DNA from 3 places in the Microbacterium sp. A8/3-1 genome. Region 2 is predicted to be linked to each of the others. Evidence: predicted binding sites of a transcription regulator. Region 2 holds the regulator's gene; each other region holds the start of a gene.
What was found. The regulator LexA, encoded in region 2, represses DNA repair genes until DNA is damaged. The targets are predictions, from matches to a motif close to TCGAACANNTGTTCGA.
Positions count from the first base shown of each region.

Region 1 (6,564 bases), 170 kb from region 2:
CGACACCGGGTCGTGTGCTCAGAAAGGCGCGGGTGCTTCGGTGCTCTTGTCGAGCGCCGTGCTGTCGGTGAAGGTGACGGTGTTCTGCGCGGGAGGCTCGTCGACGTGGATGCGGCCCGTCGGGCTGGTCCACTCCAGAACGCCACCCGCCTTCTGTCGGACGTGCCACGGCGAATGGTGTTTCAGCATGTGATGCCGTCGGCAGAACGCCGCGAGGTTCTCGTGGGAGGTGGCCCCTCCTGCGGCTGCGGCGACGTTGTGATCGACGTCGCATTTTCGTGCCGCCAGACCGCAGGTCGGAAAACGACATCGTTGGTCTCGCGCCCGGAGATGTCGTCGGAGTTGTTCGCTGGGACGATAGCGGTCGACGGAAAGCATCGCGCCGCTGGTCGGATGCGTGAAGACGCGATCCCAACCCCCTGCAGTCGCGGCGAAGAAGCGGACGGTCCAGGAATCGAGCGGCATCGTGCCGTCCAGCTCGGCCGGCGGGGAGCGCCGGCCCGCCGAGGAGGTCGTCTCGCCGTTCATCAGGGACGATGCGGGTACGGTGACCTCGACTCTGGCGTGGATCGCTTCGAGCAGCCCGTCTTCGGTGTCGTGCGCGGTCGGGGCGCCGGTGAGGACGAGGTCGGCGAGCAGATCGGCACGCAACTGATCGATCGTGCGTTCGTCTCGGACGCTGTCCGTCTCCTTCGCCGCTTTGACGTTCTCCTCCTTGAGTGCGTGCGCCATCTGCGAGAGTCGGTCGAACATGCCGTGCACCACGGCTGCGGAGCCGTGCATGCCGAGTTCGGCCATGCCGTCGTCGCCATCCTTGATCCACACCCGCCGCTTCTCGCGGGCCTCGCGATGCCGCTCGGTCACGGTGCGCTTCTGGTACTTCTCCGCGATCCGTCGGGCGATACGTCGCAGACGGTTCGGCGACTCGACGGCCGCGGCCTCGATGACCTCCGCGGCGTAGTCCGCACGATCCGCCTCGTCGTCGAGATGCGCCCCGGCGTCGACGATGACCCGTGAGTGCGCCGCGCTGATCCGCCCTTCACCCTGTGCGTGCCAGACCGACGGAAAACGGTCGACCAGCCACGACGCGTCGGACATCCGCCGCTCGACGGTCCGGTCGCTCACGCGCTGCACGGCACCGATCTCGGCGGCGACGGAACGGATCGTCATGTCCGCGCCATCGGGGTGGTGCGCCTGCTGCGCGATGTCGACGGCGAGCCGCCCGGCGAGCGCCAGCAACCCGTCGCGCGCGGCCTGCATGCTGCTCAACGTCGCCTCAGCGGCGGCCAACGACGCGACCAGATCGGCGAGCGCCGCCATCTGGGAATCCGTCGCATCGACCATCGCTTCCATGGCTTCAGTACACCAGCAACCACCGACATTCGAAAAAATGTTCTAACCCGGCTGCCGAGCGGCTGAGCATGGTTCAGCCCGGCGCCGTCTGACGCGCCGCGCCGCGCCGCGCTAATCCCAGATGGGGTCGTCGGGGTCGGGGGAGTCCGTGCCGTCGGCGTCGGTCATGATGCGCGCCTCGGCGATCCATGACGTCAGCCGACTGCCGTGGAGCATGTGCGGTCGCGGCGTGCCGAGAAGATCGGGGGTGGTCACGATGTCCAGTGGCTCATCGCTCGCGAAGACGACGACGTTGCTGAGCGGTCCTTCATCGTCGGTCGGTTCCGCCTCGAGAACGACGGCGACGTGCTCGAACACCGTGCTCAGGGTGGCCGCCTGTCGCCGTGAATACTCGAACGGATGCCCATCGAGCAGGTTGACCGCCACGACACCGTCGGCTGCGGAGCGCGCCGCGACCCGGCGGTAGAACTCCTGGCTGGCCACACGGTGTCTGATGACGGCGGCATCCCAGAGATCGACGACGGTGAAGCGCGCATCCACCCATTCGGTGTCGTCGGCGGTGGCACCCGTCGCTGCGGCGCCGAGCGCGGGGGAAGGCGAAGACGGCAACGACGATCGCCCCTCGCCGGAAAACTCCGCGTCTGCGACAACTCGCGCATCGCCGAAGATGACTCGCAGGTCGGCGCCGGCGGGAAGAGGCAGTGCGGCGATCACCGCTTCATAGAGAGGGGGCTCGAACTCGACCACGAGTTGAGGTGACCCGGCACGGGTGGCCTGCACGTAGCGTGCCAGCGTGAGTGCTCCGGCCCCCAGGTGCACGGTGAACAACGGCTCACCGGGCTCGGCCGCGGCATCGATCGCTCTGGCGATGTGCCGGATGTAGGCGTAATCGAGGGAGGTGGGGTCGGTCATCGAGACGACGGACTGCGGAATCCCATCGACGCTGAGCTCGTAGCGACCGGGACGCTTCCTGGATTGCACCAGCTTCGCCTTGCGATTGTCGAGCGAGAGCGAGAACACCCGGTGTTTCCTTGGCACCCGTCGATCTTAGATCGGGCGAGACCGGTCGGAGACCGCGAGTACCCTTGAGAGGACATGGCACATCTTCTCGGGGCCGAAGGCCTCCACCTCGAATATCCGACCAGGGTCGTCTTCGACTCCGTGACCCTCGGCATCGAGGAGGGCGACCGCATCGGCATCGTCGGCCGCAACGGTGACGGCAAGTCCAGCCTCCTCGGCATGCTGGCCGGGACCAAGGAGCCGAGCGCGGGGCGCGTCACCGTGCGCGGCGGCATCCGCATCGGCGTCCTCGATCAGGCCGACACGCTCGCCGACGACGTCACGATCAGTCAGGCCGTGGTCGGCGCCATGCCGGAGTACGAATGGGCCGGCGACGCCCGCGTGCGCGACGTGATCGAAGGACTCCTGAAGGATCTGCCCTGGGATGCCGAGATCGGCTCGCTCAGCGGTGGCCAGCGCCGCCGTGTCTCGCTCGCGAAGCTGCTCGCGGGGGACTGGGACGTCGTCGCCCTCGACGAGCCCACCAACCACCTCGACGTGGAGGCGATCACCTGGCTCGCCGGACACCTCAAGCGGCGGTGGAACGCGAACTCCGGTGCCCTCCTGGTCGTCACTCACGATCGCTGGTTCCTCGACGAGATCTGCACCGAGACGTGGGAGGTGCACGACCGCATCGTCGAGCCGTTCGAGGGCGGCTACGCCGCGTACATCCTGCAGCGCGTCGAGCGCGACCGGATGAACGCCACGATCGAGGCGAAGCGCCAGAACCTCGCGCGCAAGGAGCTCGCGTGGCTGCGCCGCGGTGCGCCCGCGCGCACCGCCAAGCCCAAGTTCCGCATCGACGCGGCCAACGAGCTCATCGCCGACGTGCCCGAGATCCGCGACAAGGTCTCCCTGCAGTCGCTCGCGGTCTCGCGGCTCGGCAAGGACGTCGTGGACCTGCTCGATGTCGGGGTGACCTACCCCAGCCCTTCGACAAGCTCAGGGACCCAGGACAGAGTGGTCCTGCGCGATGTGGAGTGGCGCATCGCGCCGGGGGAGCGCACCGGCATCCTCGGCGTCAACGGCGCCGGCAAGTCCACTCTGCTCGGCCTGATCGCCGGCACCGTCGAGCCGACCTTCGGACGAGTCAAGCGCGGCAAGACCGTGGTCGTGAAGACGCTCACCCAGCGCCTCGACGAGCTCGAGGACGTGCGGCACGAGCCCGTGCGGATCGTGATCTCCCGGCTGCGCACCTCGTACACGCTCGGGTCCGGCTCCAAGGCGCAGGACCTGACGCCCGGTCAGCTGCTCGAGCGGCTCGGGTTCGACTCCGCCCAGCTCTCGACGCCGGTCAAGGACCTCTCGGGAGGCCAGCAGCGTCGGCTGCAGCTGCTCCTGGTGCTGCTCGACCAGCCCAACGTGCTGATCCTCGACGAGCCCACGAACGACCTCGACACCGACATGCTCGCCGCGATCGAGGACCTGCTCGACTCCTGGTCGGGGACGCTCCTGGTGGTCAGCCACGACCGCTACTTCCTGGAGCGCGTCACCGACCAGCAGTACGCGATCCTCGACGGCCACCTCCGCCATCTCCCGGGTGGCGTCGACGAGTACCTGCGACTTCGTCAGCTGCAGGATGCTGCGCCGAGCAAGTCGCAGACGGCGACGAACACCGCGAAGAAGGCATCCGCCTTGGACGGTGCAGCCCTCCGCACGGCACAGAAGGAGATCTCCTCCCTCGAGCGCCGCATCGAGAAGCTCACGCAGCAGATCAACAAGGCGAAGAACGCGCTGGCCGAGCACGACCAGTCCGACTACGCCGGCATCGCCGACGCGATGAAGGCGATCGGTGACACGCAGGCCGAGATCGAGGAGCTCGAGCTGCGCTGGTTCGAGCTCACCGAGCAGCTGGACTGACCACGGCGACGATCGGGCGGTGATCGCTGCCTGCGCCGTCAGAGGACGTGATCACCGAGGCCGCTCGCACCTCCCACGCCGAGCCGACCAGGACGTGGTCGATCGGTGAGGCGAGCCAGACAGGTGCGGAAGCCGGCCAGGTGCCGCTCGCCGCGCCCCCTGACTGGAGCGCCGCGTCCCGGCATCCGTCGAGCCTCGCACCGAAGTGGTCGATCGTGGCGTTCAGGTCGCCCGCGACGATGACGTCCGGCTCCGTGCAGTGATCGGTGACCCAGTCCAGACCGTCGCTCCACTGCCCGAACATGCCGGGCAGCGGAGGCAGCGGGTGAGCCGCCACGATGCGCGGGCCGGTTCCGTCCACCGGCTCCCACACGCCGCTCGGCAGGTCGGGAGTGGAGCCGGCGTCGGCATCGTGCCGGTAGTCGCCGAGCTCCGCGGAGATGAGCACGGAGGTGGGGACGGCGGAGTCGCCGTCGGCGCCGCGGGTCGTGTCGGCCGTCATAGTCCTGCCCTCGAGGGCGACGAGCCGGGCGACCTCGGTCACCGCCGCCTCGTCGGTCTCCGGCAGGCTCACGATGTCGGCATCCGTCTCGATCACGAGCTGCGCGATCGACGCGGGCGACGCCGCGCCGCCCAGCGTGTTCCACGCGAGGACCGTGAGATCGCCCTCGCCCTCGCTCACGACACCGGCCTCGAGCACGGTGCCGCCCCGCGCGAGCAGTACCCCCGCGTTCGTCCCCGCGGCCGCGACGAGCACGACAGCCATCGCCGCGGCGATCGACCAGCGTCGGCGGGCAAGGGCGATGATGGTGAAGAGCACCGCACCGACCAGCAGCGCGATCGCCAGCACGGGGCGGAACGCGATGAGCTGCGCGACGACGGGGAGGCGCTCGGCCCTCACCGCCTGCGGCCACGAGAGCAGCAGGGCGACCGGCACCGCGACGACGACAGTGAGCGCAAAACCGAGCCCCACGCCCCGTCGACCGCGCCCTGCGTCGGGGAGATCCGTATCGCGCACACGCCTCGTCGTCATCCGGAGCTCCCTCTGTGTCACCGCTTCCGCCGCCCAGTCTCGCCGACGAAGGTCGAGAGAACCTGACCGTCCGGACGCGATGAGGAATATCCTTCTCCCACAGCTGTTGGGAGGTAGTGATGGAAGGCCTCGAAGTAACCGTCCTGCTCGGACTCACGATTCTTGTCGGAACCCTGATCGCGCCGCGTGTGCGCCTCGCCCTACCCCTCGTCCTCGTCATCTTCGGGCTGCTGCTCGGCTTCGTGCCGCAGCTGCGCGAGGTGCAGCTGCCGCCGGAGACGGTGCTCCTGCTGTTCCTCCCCGTGATCCTGTTCTGGGAGAGCCTGACGACCTCGCTGCGCTCGATCCGGCGCGACTTCCGGTACATCCTGCCGATGAGCACCGTTCTCGTCGTGGCATCCGCCTTCGCCGTCGCCGGCATCGCGGTGCTGTTCGGGATGCCGTGGGAGATTGCACTGATCCTCGGCGCGGCCGTCGCGCCGCCGGATGCCACGGCCGTCGCCGCCCTGGGTCGACTGCTGCCTCGCCGCTCCTTCATGAAGCTGAAGGCGGAGAGCCTCACCAACGACGGCACGGCGCTGGTGCTGTACGCGATCGCGGTGTCGGTCGCGCTCGGCGGGCAGATCACCCCGCTCTCGGTCACCTGGGATGTGCTCGTGTCCTACGTAGGCGGAGTCGCGGCCGGAACCGCCGTCGCCGCGCTCGGCTACCTGCTCCTGAGCCGTTCCTCCTCGACCATCGTCATCAACGTCGCGCTGCTGCTCATCCCGTTCTCGGCGTTCCTCGTCGCCGAGCTCGTGCATGCATCGGGTGTGCTCGCCGTGGTGGTGGGGGGTCTCATCGTGGCCTACATCTCACCGCGCGTCACGACGGCATCGTCGCGGAGACAGGCGGATGCTGCGTGGCCGTTCGGCGTCTTCCTCCTCAACGGCGCGCTCTTCGTGCTCATCGGTCTCGAGGTGCAGTACGTGGTCCACGAGATCTCCGCCGCAGCCATCGGGCGCCTCGTGCTCATCACGCTCGCCGTCTGGGCCACCCTGCTCGTCGTGAGGTACGTGTTCCAGCTCTTCAACGCCCTCTTCCAGGGGCGTCCGACGTCACCGCTGCCCCGCGGCGTGCGGTCGCGTGCTCGAGCCGTCTCGACGGTCGCGGGTATGCGGGGTGCAGTGTCGCTCGCGATCGCCCTCTCGGTGCCGGCGTCCATCAGCGAGGGTGGCGGCGTGTCCGGCCGCGACGAGATCGTCTTCGTCACAGCGGGT
Region 1 is NZ_CP158357.1:45,892-52,455, forward strand. Features, by position in the region: gene ABS642_RS00175 (DUF222 domain-containing protein) at 19-1,353, opposite strand; gene ABS642_RS00180 (spermine synthase) at 1,465-2,334, opposite strand; gene ABS642_RS00185 (ABC-F family ATP-binding cassette domain-containing protein) at 2,449-4,272, shown strand; gene ABS642_RS00190 (endonuclease/exonuclease/phosphatase family protein) at 4,253-5,305, opposite strand; gene ABS642_RS00195 (Na+/H+ antiporter) at 5,425-6,564, shown strand, end outside.
Region 1: ABS642_RS00175 (DUF222 domain-containing protein) is a predicted target of LexA. The motif match lies at 1,383-1,398, and genes of this name have one in related genera.

Region 2 (6,564 bases):
CGTGAACGGGATGAAGGCGAGGATCAGGCCGAGAGCCGCGAGCCCGAGCCCGACGAGTCCGAGGACCGACATCTTCTTCGGGCCGGTCGGAGCAGGCGCCGCATACGGCGCAGACGCCGGGTATCCGCCGGCGGCATAGGCCCCGGCGGAGGGGTAGGCGCCCCCGCTGGCCGGGTAGGCGCCGGGAGCAGCAGGGTAGGCCGGAGCCGCGGATCCGGGATAGGCCGGTGCTCCGCTCTGCGGGATCGGAGGGACCGGCGGGACCGCCGCGGTCGAACCCGGGTACGGGGCGCCTCCCAGCGGAGTCGTGGGGGCGGTGGCGCCGGGAGCGGCGAAGGCCGCGGTCTGCGACGCATCGTCGGCAGGAGCAGGCGACCAGGCCTGCGGGGGCTCGGGCGCGACGACTGCCTCCTCGACGGCCTCCGGCGCGGACGTGACGGCCGTGTGGTCGGGCGTCGCCGGGGTCTCGGCGGCGGCGGCGGGAGTATCGACGGCGGCGGCGGACTCCGCAGAGGGAACCTGCTCTGCGACGGTCGTGTCGGCGGCGGGGGTCTCTTCGATGGCGGGCGCTTCGGGCTCGGCCGGAACCTCGGGAGCGGCAGCCTCGGGAGCAGCAGGAGCCTCGGGAGCGAAGTGCTCCGTCCACTGCTGGCCGTCCCACCAGCGCTGGCGTCCGGATCCGTCGTCGTACCAACCGGCAGGTGTCGTCATGGTGTCCCCCTCGAAGTCCTCGGCGCGCGGAATCGCGTGTATCGCCACTCCATGTATAGCAGTGGAGGACGACGTCGATCAGGCCGACATCGTGCGGACGTTTCCGGATGGCAGCGTCCGCCGCGCGGGGTGTCGCTCGCGGCATGCCGAGAGGCGGCGCTTAGGCTCGTAGCGCCATGATTCGGTTCGAGAACGTCACGAAACACTACCGCGGGACGTCGAAGCCCGCGCTGTCCGGTGTCGACTTCGAAGTGCAGCGCGGGGAGTTCGTCTTCCTCGTCGGCGCCTCGGGTTCCGGCAAGTCCTCCTGTCTGAGGTTGATCCTGCGCGAGGACGTGCCCACGTCGGGCCGCGTCGCCGTGCTCGGGCGCGATCTGCGTTCCCTTGCCAACGGGAAGGTGCCGTACTTCCGACGTCACATCGGCTCGGTGTTCCAGGACTTCCGGCTCCTCCCGTCGAAGACGGTGTACCAGAACGTGGCGTTCACGCTGCAGGTGACCGGTTCTTCGCGCGGGTTCATCCAGCAGGCGGTTCCCGAGGCGCTCGCCCTCGTCGGGCTCGACGGCAAGCAGAAGCGGATGCCGCACGAGCTGTCCGGCGGTGAGCAGCAGCGCGTCGCGATCGCCCGTGCTCTCGTCAACCGGCCGCAGGTGCTGCTCGCCGACGAGCCCACCGGAAACCTCGACCCCGGGACATCGGTCGACATCATGCAGCTGCTCGCCCGCATCAACGCCGGCGGCACCACCGTGCTGATGGCCACGCACGAGGCCGGCTTCGTCGACGCGATGCAGCGTCGCGTGATCGAGCTCAGCGACGGCGAGATGGTGCGCGACGAGGTGCACGGCGGTTACGGCGACACCTCGAACATCCCGCGGCTCGTGCCGGAGGAGGTGCGCGGCGCCGCGGCGGCCGCCGCTCTGACGGCCGTGCAGGAGGTGCAGCGGCAGACCGCCGACCTCTCCGTGGTCCGTGCCGCTCTCGCCGAGGAGCTCGACGCGCAGCGCAAGGCCGCGGCGTCCGCTCCGGCCCCCGTCGCGCAGACCGCACCAGCCTTCACCCGGCCGACGGAACCCGGAGCGCAGAAGGCGGATGCCGTGGCCCCCGTCCCCTCGGACGAGGCGCGCCGCGCACCGGTCGAGGAGCAGACGCCGGCCGCCGTCGGTCCGCGCACGCACCCGATCGTCCTCCCGCAGGTCGACGTCGCTGAACTCGGCGTCGCCGATCGCCTCGGCCTGTCCGACGACGATGCCGAGGAAGTGGGCCCGACCTCATGAGAATCGGTCTGATCCTCACCGAGGCCCTGGGCGGCCTGCGGCGCAACATCTCCATGGTGATCTCCGTCGTGCTCGTCACGTTCGTGTCGCTGACCTTCGTCGGCGCGGCGATCCTGATGCAGTCGCAGATCGGCGTCATGCGCGGCTACTGGGCGGAGCGCGCCCAGGTCGCGGTGTACATGTGCTCGGCGGTCTCCGAAGCGGACACGTGCATCGACGGCACGGCGAGCGAAGAGCAGGTCGAGGCCGTCCGCGCGCAGCTGGAAGGCGAGGCCCTCGCTCCGCTGATCAGCTCGATGACCTTCGACACCAGGGAAGAGACGTACCAGAAGCTCGTCGACCAGCTCGGCGCTGATCAGGCGAGCGTGCTGACGCCCGACCAGGCATTCGAGGTGTTCTTCGTCACGATGAAGGACCCCGGCCAGTCGCAGGTGCTCGCCGAAGCCTTCAGCGGCCAGGCGGGAGTCGAGCAGGTGCAGGACCAGCTCCAGTACCTCGAACCGCTCTTCTCCGCGCTGACCGTCGCGACCTACATCGCGGTCGGCATCGCCGTGCTGATGCTCATCGCGGCGACGCTGCTGATCGGCACGACCATCCGATTGTCGGCCTATGCGCGGCGGAAGGAGATCGGCATCATGCGCCTCGTCGGCGCCTCGAACCGCTTCATCCAGACGCCATTCGTGCTCGAGGGCGTGTTCGCCGCCTTCCTCGGTTCCGCACTCGCCAGTGCGGCGGTGGTGGCCGGCGTGCACTTCGGCGTGAACGGGTATCTGCGCGGGCGCGTGCCCTTCATCACGACGTGGATCACGATGGGGGACGCCGCACTGGTGGTGCCCGTCCTGATCGGCATCGGCGTGATCCTCGCCGCGCTCTCGGCCGGCTTCGCGATCCGTCGCTGGCTGCGCACCTGACGCCTCCTGCACCTGATGTAGGCTGGTGGGCTGGCCACAACAGAGAGCAGGAGCATCATGCCCAGGGAACGCGGGGAGAAGGTCGTCGCGACCAATCGTCGCGCACGTCACGACTACAACATCGAGAAGTCGTACGAGGCGGGAATGGTGCTCACCGGCACCGAGGTCAAGTCGCTGCGCCAGGGGCGCGCCAACCTCAGTGACGGCTACGCGTTCGTGAAGGGCAACGAGGTGTTCCTCGACTCCGTGCACATCCCGGAGTACTCGCAGGGGCACTGGACCAACCACTCCGCGAAGCGCATCCGCAAGCTGCTGCTGCATCGCGCGGAGATCGAGAAGATCGCCCACGCCGTCTCGGCCGGCGGCTACACGCTGATCCCGCTGAAGCTCTACTTCTCCGACGGTCGCGCCAAGGTCGAGATCGCTCTCGCCAAGGGCAAGCGCGAGTTCGACAAGCGGCAGACCCTGCGCGAGCGTCAGGACACGCGCGAGGCCGACCGGGCCATGCGTCTGCGCAACCGCGTCGGCGAGTAGTCGCGCGCCTCAGACGGCCCCGCGCTTCAGAGGCTCGGGGTGAAGGCGAACACCCGCCCGAGGAACGCCAGTTCGCGTTCCAGCGCGTTCACGATGGTCGTCCCGCTGCGGAACCCGTGCCCTTCGCCGGGATAGACGACGTATTCGTGATCGATGCCGTTGGCGGCGAGTGCGTCGCGGATCGCTTCCGACTGCGCGGGCGGCACCACGCGGTCGTCTCCGCCCTGCATCAGCAGCACGGGAACGTCGATGCGTTCCGCGTGTGTGAGGGGTGAACGCTCGATGTAGAGACCTTCGGCCTCCGGAAGCGGGCCGACGAGTCCGGTGATGTAGTGCTCCTCGAAGCCGTGCGAGTGCTCCGCGAGCATCCGGAGGTCCGCGACGCCGTAGCGGCTGATCCCGGCGGCGAACGTGCCCCCGCGCACCAGCGCCGAGAGGACGGTCCAGCCCCCTGCCGAGCTTCCACGGATCGCGATGCGCGAGGGATCCGCGAGACCCGCGTCCGCGAGGCCCCGCGCCGCGGCGATCACGTCGTCGACGTCGACGACGCCCCACTGCCCGTGCAGGCGGTCGCGGTAGGCGCGACCGTAGCCGGTGGAGCCTCCGTAGTTGACGTCGAGCACGCCGATGCCGCGGCTCGTGTAGAAGGCGATCGCGGCGGACGCGGCGCCGGTGACGTGCGCCGTCGGACCCCCGTGCACGAAGACCACGTACGGAGGCAGCTCTCCCGCCGGCGCCGCGGCCTCGGGGTTGGCCGGCGCGTATGCGAACGCGTGTACGGGGCCATGGGATCCCGCCACGAGGATCGGTGCGGCCGGCGGCATCCAGGCCGTGTCGACCGGTTCTCCGCCCGTGACGGCGACCGTCTCGCCGGAGTCCAGGTCGACGCACCAGACGCCGGGCGTCGTCGTCGAGCTGTTGCCGGAGAGCAGCACGCGCGAGCCGGACACGTCGTCGACGCTCACGTGGCCGTCGCAGGGGACATCGAGTGTGCGGGTGGTGCCGTCAGCGGCGATCTCGACGACCTCATCGCGGCCGTTCGTACGCACGGCGACGATGCGGCCGTCATCGAGGGGCTGGTACCAGCGGTTGCCGAGCACCCAGAGGCCGTAGCCGGTGTCGGCGTCGCTCGAAGTGATCGCCTCCGGAGTGTTCACACGCGCCAGCGGGTCCAGGGACAGACGCTGCAACTGCCAGCGGCCGGTCGGGTCGTCGGCGTAGAGCAGCTCGGTGTCGCTCACCCATTCGGGCTGGAGGGCGGCGGTGGTCGAGACCGATGCGAACGACTGGTTCCCGATCGTCGTGACCGAAAGGAGTGCACTCTCCCACGGCATCCGCACCCCGCTCCACTCGACCCACGCGATCCGTGCCCCATCGGGGGAGAGAGCGGGATGCGCGAAGAACGCACTGCCCTGCACCAGGACGCCGATCGCCGTCGGATCGTCTGCCGCAGACCCGTCCGTCGGGATCTCCACGATCCCGCGGATCTGCGGATCTCCGCGAAGGTCCTCCCGCACGGCGAGAAGGCGCCCCTGCTGCAGGCTGAGCCCACCGTGCGATGACCCCGCGGCGGTGAGCGGCATCGGAGATGCACCAGGCGCGAGCCGGTAGACGCGCTGGTCGCCCGCGTCGACGAAGTACAGCGTGCCATCGGCATCCGCCGTCCAGGCCCCGCCCCCGTACTCGTGCACGCGCGACCGCGCACTCCACGGCGCGGGGAGGATCACCGCGCCGTTCGAGCTGCGGACGGTCACGCGCCCTCCCTCGGCAGGGACCGACTCGCCCCACCAGATCTCCGAGCCGACGAACCGTGCGCCGTCGATGCGAGGAGCGGATCCCGCGACGGATGCGGCGGAGAAGGGGGAAGGCCAGGAACCGTACGGTGACGACATGTTTCGAGCCTAGGCGGCATGCGCTGCGGCGCGTGAGCTGTGCATGTCCGGGCACGCTGTGAAAGCGAAAGCCGCCCTCCTGAACGTCCAGGAGGGCGGCTTTCGTGGTCGTGATCGACGGATGCCGGTCGACCATGCCGGTCAGACCGCGCGGAGCACCGCCACGACCTTGCCGAGCACGGTGGCCTCGTCGCCGAGGATGGGCTCGAACGCGGAGTTGCGGGGGAGCAGCCAGGTGTGCCCGTCGCGGCGGCGGAAGGTCTTCACCGTCGCCTCGTCGTCGAGCATGGCGGCGACGATCTCGCCGTTCTCCGCGCTGTTCTGCGAGCGGATGACGACCCAGTCGCCGTCGCAGATCGCCGCATCGATCATCGACTCGCCCGAGACCTTGAGCATGAAGAGGTCGCCCTTGCCCACCAGCTGGCGGGGGAGAGGGAAGATCTCCTCGACCTGCTGCTCCGCGGTGATGGGTACGCCCGCCGCGATCCGGCCGACGAGGGGGACGAGTGCGGCATCGCCGACCGGTGTGGCCACGTCTGCCGGGTTCTCGCCGCTCGTGCCGGGAAGGTCGATCAGCACCTCCATCGCGCGGGTCTTGCCCGGGTCGCGGCGGAGGTAGCCGCTCAGCTCGAGCTGACCGAGCTGGTGGGTCACGCTCGAGAGCGACTTGAGCCCGACCGCGTCGCCGATCTCGCGCATGCTCGGCGGGTAGCCGTGGTGGGCGATGGAGGTCTGGATGACCTCGAGGATCGCCATCTGCTTCGGGCTGAGGCTCTTCCGACGGCGCGTCCGAGGAGCCTCCTGCTCCGGGGCTGAGTTCTCGCTCATGATGCTCCTTCAGTACGCGATCCGACGTTCCTCTTCGAATGTCGGAGGCCCGTGGTGGGGTGTTCTTATCGAAACCGTATCCGAGTATCGGGCCGATCTGGAAGATCTGTTCGAGCGTGTCGGAAGATTCGGGGATCCGATTTCGAAGAACAGTTGACAGATGTTCGAACTCGAAGATATCTTCGGAACGTAGCTTCGCATTCACGGCTCCCGGCCGAGATGCGAATGCGAACGCTACGCCAACTTCACCGCCGGCCCAGCCGACGGGGACTGGGTAAGGAGCCCGACATGAGCAGCATCAGCATCAGCACCGCAGCGGTCATCCCGGCACGTCCGGCGACGCGGTCGCGGTTGCGACTGACCGCTCGTGGCCGTGGCGTCCTGCTGGCCGTCGCCGCGGTTCCGCTCGCGATC
Region 2 is NZ_CP158357.1:213,795-220,358, forward strand. Features, by position in the region: gene ABS642_RS01105 (DUF2510 domain-containing protein) at 1-711, opposite strand, end outside; gene ftsE (cell division ATP-binding protein FtsE) at 888-1,985, shown strand; gene ftsX (permease-like cell division protein FtsX) at 1,982-2,896, shown strand; gene smpB (SsrA-binding protein SmpB) at 2,954-3,430, shown strand; gene ABS642_RS01125 (prolyl oligopeptidase family serine peptidase) at 3,457-5,322, opposite strand; gene lexA (transcriptional repressor LexA) at 5,464-6,150, opposite strand; gene ABS642_RS01135 (LysM peptidoglycan-binding domain-containing protein) at 6,439-6,564, shown strand, end outside.

Region 3 (6,564 bases), 1.3 Mb from region 2:
CGATGGCGGAGGGGCAGGCGTACGGACCGCTGTTCGCGGACGGCACGCTGACCCTGCAGGCGTCCGACGTGTTCGAGGGCGGCATCCTCGCCACCGGTCGCGCGCCGCAGCGGAAGATCGGCGCCGATGTCGGCGGCATCCGCGAGCAGATCGCGGCGATCTACCCAGAGATCGAGCGCGTGGCTGGGGAATTCGGTGTCTCTCCCGCCGCTCTCGGCATCGCCTTCTGCCTGTCCAATCCGGCGACGGCGAACGTCCTCTTCGGTGCCTCCCGCCTCGCTCAACTGGAGCAGAATCACGCCGCGCTGGCGCTGGCCCGCGATCACGGCGCGGAGGTGCGAGCCGCGCTCGCCGGATGCTGGGTCGACCGGGATGTGAGGGCCGACGGGGCGTGGTGACCCCGCGGCGGGCGCCGTGCGCGTCAGCGGGCGTGCGTCAGCGGACGCGCGTCAGTGCGCTCCGCCGAATTCGATGAGAGCCACTCCGACCGCGATCAGGGCGACGCCGATCGCCATCATGGCGGAGAAGTGGTCCTTGAAGATCACGCGACCGAGCACGGCGGTGAGGGCCACGCCGGCGGCGGCCCAGACGCCGTAGGCCACGCCGACCGGCATCCCCATCGCGAGGATCGCGCCGAGCAGGGTGAATGCGGCGAGGTAGCCCACGACGATCACGGGGATCCAGCCTTTGCGGCGAAGCCCCTCGGAAGCGCGCAGGCTCAACGTCGCGGTAACCTCGCTCGCGATCGCGAGGGCCAGCAGCAGCCAGGTCACGAGGTGGCCTCCGCCGGCTCGCGCTTGTGAGAGCCGAGCTCGACCAGCAGCACGCCCACCACGATCACGCCGACACCGATGATCTGCACGGGCCCGAGGAGCTCGCCGAACAGAACGGTCCCGAGCACGGCCGTGAGCACCACGCCGATCGCCGACCAGATGCCGTACGCGACACCCACCGGCATGCCGCGATCGAGGACGATCGACAGCAGCCAGAGAGAGCCGCTGTAGCCGATTGCCACGACGATGAGCCAGAGCGGATGCGTGAAGCCCTCGGCTGCACGCAGCGCGAGAGTCGCCGACACCTCGAGCGCGATGGCGACCAGCAGCGGGGGCCAGGCCGAACGGCGGGGCGGAGTGGTCATCGTGCGCCTTCCTCGGGGTGTCCGAAGGGGACAACGTGGGCGGGTCTCGCGGGATTCCCGCGAGCCGGGCGATGTCTGCTGCGGAAGGCGAGGGGCCTCGATTGCTGACGTCGGCTGCGGTTGGCCGTGCGGCTTCCGCTGTCACGCGTCTGTGAGCGACGTCGGCCGCGAACGGTCCGTCGCGAGGCTCTACTCGGAGGGATTGAGTCCGTGTTTGGGTTGACGATCCGTGCTTTCACGATATGCCGATAGGCCGGTATGGGATCGAACAAATCTTCGAACATCAGGTGGACGCGCGGTAAGCTGGGGGTATGTCGAAGCTCACTGGATTGCTGGAGGCGGTCACCCGTCTCGATGCAGTGTGGGCGGGGGCGGATGACGCGGCGGGGTTGTCGCGGGAGCAGTTGATCGCGGTGGAGACGGCGATCGGGGTGGTGCAGCGGACGGCGGATGCTGTGCACGCGGATGTGGCCGCGCGGATCTCTCATGAGTCACGGGCCGAGCTCGGATCGGGGAGTCTCGCGAAAGAACACGGGTTCCGGTCGGCGGCGAAGTTGATCGCCGCGACCACGGGCGTGTCGTCGGGGGATGCGTCCCGTCTGGTGAAAGTGGGAGAGGCGACCGCTCCCCGCACGGACCTACTCGGGGCCAGGTTGCCGGCCCGGTACGAGGTGCTGCGGGCGGCGTTGGCTGCCGGGGTGATCGGAGTACCGGCCGCAGCGATGATCGTCGCCCTGTTGAACCGGTGCCGGGTCGTCGCCGGGGTGGAGCGCATCGCCGAGGCGGAGGCACTGTTGGCGGAACGTGCGGTCGGGTTGGGGCTGGATGAGCTGCGGAGGCTGATCACCCGGGCGGAAGCCTGGTTGGACCCGGACGGGGTCGAGCCGAAGGAGGAGGAGAAGCGGGCGAAGAGGTCGCTGACGATCTTCGAACGCGACGGCATGGTGCACCTGAGTGCGGTTCTCGATGCGGAGACTGCGGCGCCGGTGGTGACCGCGATCCGCGGATACGTGTCCGCCGCGTTCGCCGCCCGCAAGGATGCCCCGGATGCGGGCGCGGATGCGGATCGCCGCACGGTGTCGATGATCCAGGCCGATGCTCTCGCGGTGTTCTGCGCGCACGTCCTCGGATGCGAGTCGCGGGTGCCGCTCGCCGGGGCAACCGTCGTTGTGCGGGTCACTCTCGACAACCTCCAGTCGGGGACCGGGTCGGCGACGATCGACGGACTCGACCAGCCCGTCAGCGCCGGGGCGGCGCGGCGGATGGCCGCCGGGGGCGGGGTGATCCCGTGGGTCATAGGCGGGCGCAGCGAGATTCTCGACTGGGGTCGGGAGAAACGCCTCTTCACCCGGGCGCAACGGCTGGCGCTGGTGGAACGGGATGGCGGGTGCGCGATGTGCGGACTCCCACCGGAGATGACGAAAGCACACCACATCCGGTGGTGGCAACGCGACCACGGACCCACCGACCTCACCAACGTCACAAGTCGCTAGGCGAACCTTTTATTGATTGCACTCTATTGCCCAGTTCAAGAGCCAGCGCTGGCGGCTCACGCTGGCGTACACCCGGTGACCACTCGTGAAGGCCGTTTGAACTATCGATCCGGGTCGCCTTGGGTTGCGCGCGACAACTCGAACCGACGGCGGCATTCGCCGCGTCGCAACTTCCCGCTTGTCGTCACAGGCAGAGTCCGCGGAGGTACAACGTCAATGACATGTACTCGAAGTCCGAACTGCTCTGCGAGCAGTGATCGGATCCGTCTACGCACTGTGTCCTCCGCCGGTGCCTCCAGCTCGGCGTCTGCCCGCCGCTCACATTGCACGACCAGTTTCGATCCTGTTACCTCCGCGAAAGCAACGAAGACGGCGGCACGCCCAGGCCTAAGCTGTGGGACGGCATCCGTGATCGCGCGCTCAATCTCTCCGCTGTAGAAGTTGACGCCAGCGATCTGGAAGCGCTCGCGAGCCCTGCCTAGGGGGAACAATTCACCTTTCAAGATGAAGCCAATGTCGCCGGTGTCGACGACTCCTCCGGCCACCTGGCGACCGGTGATCCGGATCTCGCCTATTTTTCCGGCTCGGAGCACGTGGCCCGAGCTGTCAACTATCTCCACCCTCGTCCCGCGCAGTGGTGCACCGCTGGAGACGAGCCTCACCTGTTCGACGCCGTCGCGGGCGGGGATCGCTCGATCGTGGCGCAGTTCCGCCGCCGAGAATGCCACCACGCGCGGCTCGTCCGCAACGGCCGTCGTTGTCGCGGTCAGGGTCGCCTCAGCGAGCCCGAACGAAGGAGCGAACGAGCTTGACCGGAACCCCACCGCGTGGAAACGCTCTGAGAAGCTCTCTAAGGTAGATGGCCGCACCATCTCGCCAGCGCTGCGCGCAACGGCGAGGGCCGACAGATCGAGCCCTTCGAGCGACTGCGTCTTGGCAGCGCACAGGGCAAAGCCAAAATCCGGGGCCGAAGTGTGGGTGGCGCGCCAACGGGTCAGCTCGCGTGGCCAGACCGTGGGGTCCCGAACGAACTCGAACGGGTCGAGAATCACAGACGTGTACCCGGACCACAGCGGGCGCAGCAGACTCGTTACCAGACCCATATCGTGAAACAGTGGTACCCAGTTGACGGACACGCTGCTCGAGGTTTCGTTGAACGCTTCTGCCGCCTGCGCAAGCTGCGCGAGCACGTTGTCCTGGCTTAGAACTATCGGGTGCGGCGCCCCGAGAGATCCCGACGAATACTGGTAATAGGCAACGTCCGAGACGGCGGGCCATGCGCCCGCGTATTTCTCGGCCGTCTTCTCTTCCAAGGCCGGAAAAGTGGCGAAGCGAATGCGCGCATGCCCGCTAAACACGGCGAAGACCGATGGATCGACTAGGGCCACCCCATCTACGCTGGCGTCAATGATCTGCTCTAGGCGGCGCCGATGGCCCGGGTGTACGGCGGCGTGGCTCGGCGCCGGCACGGGTACAGCTCCTGCTTTGGCGACGCCGAAGAACGCAGTCGCAAAATCAAGCGGACTCTGCAGGGCGATGGGCACAGTTGTACCGCGCAGATCGCCGAAGCTCGCCAGGCCTCGGGCCAACACATCCGAGCGCCAATCCAGGTCGGCAAAGCTTAGTCTGCGCTCGCGCCCACCCCGAAGCTCGACTAGCATCGCGGCGTTTGATCGTCGATCACGCACTAGCTCAACCAGATCGCTGATCATCCTAGATCCCTCGATCCGACGAGACGACAGAACATCCCGATGTAACGGGATACGTATCATACTATTGATATCGTTCCGAATTGGAACGCCTGATCAACCGCGATGGGAACTGGACTTTGGCCAAATACAGCTACCGCGATTTCGAGGAGAAGTGGGCAGAAGCCTGGCGCTCTGGAAACGCAGGAGGCGTCGAATCCCATCCCGACGGTGAATCACGCTACGTACTGGACATGTTCCCGTATCCGTCTGGCGAGACCCACATGGGCCACGTTCGGAATTACACGATCGGTGACACCCTGGCGCGCTATCACCGCGCCCGAGGACGTCAAGTGTTGCATCCGATCGGATACGACGCGTTCGGGCTCCCCGCGGAGAACGCTGCGATGCGCAGCGGCATTAGCCCTGCCGATTGGACTCGCGCTAACATCGAACGCTTCAACGCTACCTATACCCGCTTGGGGTACAGCTACGACTGGGACCGGGTCATCGTCACGGCGGACCCTTCTTACTACCGCTGGACGCAATGGATCTTCCTCCGGATGTTTGAGCGCGACGTCGCGTACAAGAAAGAGGCTCGTGTCAACTGGTGTCCCGTCGACAAGACTGTGCTCGCCAACGAGCAGGTGGTCGACGGCGTTTGCTGGCGTTGCGGCGCAGTCCCGGAGCAACGTCAGCTGAACCAATGGTTCGTCAAGACGACGAGCTACGCCCAAGAGCTACTTGAAGGCTTGGACGATCTCGACGCCTGGCCGGAGGCGCTCAAAGCACAGCAGAGGAACTGGATCGGACGCTCTGAAGGACTCTCTTTGGAACTCGCCCTCGATGCCGGTCCGGTGGAGAGCGTCTCTGTCTACTCGACACGTCCAGATACCTTGCACGGCGCAACCTTCGTCGCGCTCGCCGTTGAGCACCCGGCTGCTGAGAACCTTGCGGCCCACGCGGGGCGGCTCGAGGAGTATCGCGCGCTTCGTAAGAGCAGCGCCGCGATGTCGGATATCGAACGAACGAACGCAACGCGAGTCCCATCCGGCCTCCAACTCGATGTCTATGCCACGAACCCGGCAACGGGCGAGCGGCTGCCTGTGTTCGTCGCCGACTACGTCATCGCCGCATACGGAACAGGAAGCGTCATCGGAGTTCCAGCGCATGACGAACGCGACTTCAAGTTCGCGCGCTTGTTCGGCCTGGCCATCCGACGCGTCGTCGCTCCAGTCGCGGGAGATGCTGATCTGCCGTTCGAGGCGCCCGGCATTGCCATAGGCAGTGGCGACCTTGACGGTATGTCCACAGCGGAGGCAAAACGCGTCGTGACCGCGCGGGCGCAGGTGGAGGGCTGGGGGCGGGGCACCGTTGAGTTCCGGTTGCGGGACTGGCTCCTTTCGCGACAGCGTTACTGGGGATGTCCGATCCCTATCGTCACCTGTACCAAATGCGGCCTCGTTCCAGTGCCGGACGAGCAACTGCCAGTGCTGCTGCCTCCGCGTCCGGACTATGACATCACGGGAGACGCGATGTCCCCTTTGGCAAATCTCCCCGAATGGGTGAATGTCGACTGCCCATCGTGCGGCGGCCCCGCAGAGCGCGAGACGGACACGATGGATACCTTTATCGACTCATCGTGGTATTTTCTTCGATTCCCGAGTGCAACGGAGTTGTCCGGCCCAGTCGACTCCGATGCGACCAACCGCTGGATGCCTGTCGATCTATACACCGGCGGCATCGAGCACGCAGTCGGGCACCTGATCTACTCCCGATTCATGACGCGCTTCCTCCGAGACGTGGGTCTGCTCGATTTCGATGAGCCGTTTGTGAAGGTCCTCAATCAGGGCACAATCACCCTCGATGGTCGGGCAATGTCCAAGTCCAGCGGACACAACGTCGATCCGACCAAGATTCTCGAGGTGTACGGCGCCGACGCCATCCGAGTCTTCATCCTCTTCATCGGCCCGCCGGACCAAGATTACGACTGGCCGGCCGACCAGGTTGCCGCCGTCGTCGGCGCTCATCGATTCCTCGACCGACTCTGGCAATTGGGCATGGCGATCCGTGAGGGCGTGCGGGCAGAGTCCGCGTCCGAGGTGACGCTGAGCAGGAAGTTCGACAAGATTCTTGCCGAAGTGATCCGTGACTACGAGGCGCTGAAGTTCAACACTGTGGTGAGCAGCCTCATGAGCCTACTTAAGGAGCTGCGGCGCTGGTACGCTGATCACGGAGTCACCGC
Region 3 is NZ_CP158357.1:1,530,884-1,537,447, reverse strand. Features, by position in the region: gene ABS642_RS07670 (aldo/keto reductase) at 1-398, shown strand, start outside; gene ABS642_RS07665 (SMR family transporter) at 450-773, opposite strand; gene ABS642_RS07660 (multidrug efflux SMR transporter) at 770-1,138, opposite strand; gene ABS642_RS07655 (DUF222 domain-containing protein) at 1,450-2,631, shown strand; gene ABS642_RS07650 (AMP-binding protein) at 2,733-4,343, opposite strand; gene leuS (leucine--tRNA ligase) at 4,424-6,564, shown strand, end outside.
Region 3: ABS642_RS07655 (DUF222 domain-containing protein) is a predicted target of LexA. The motif match lies at 1,403-1,418, and genes of this name have one in related genera.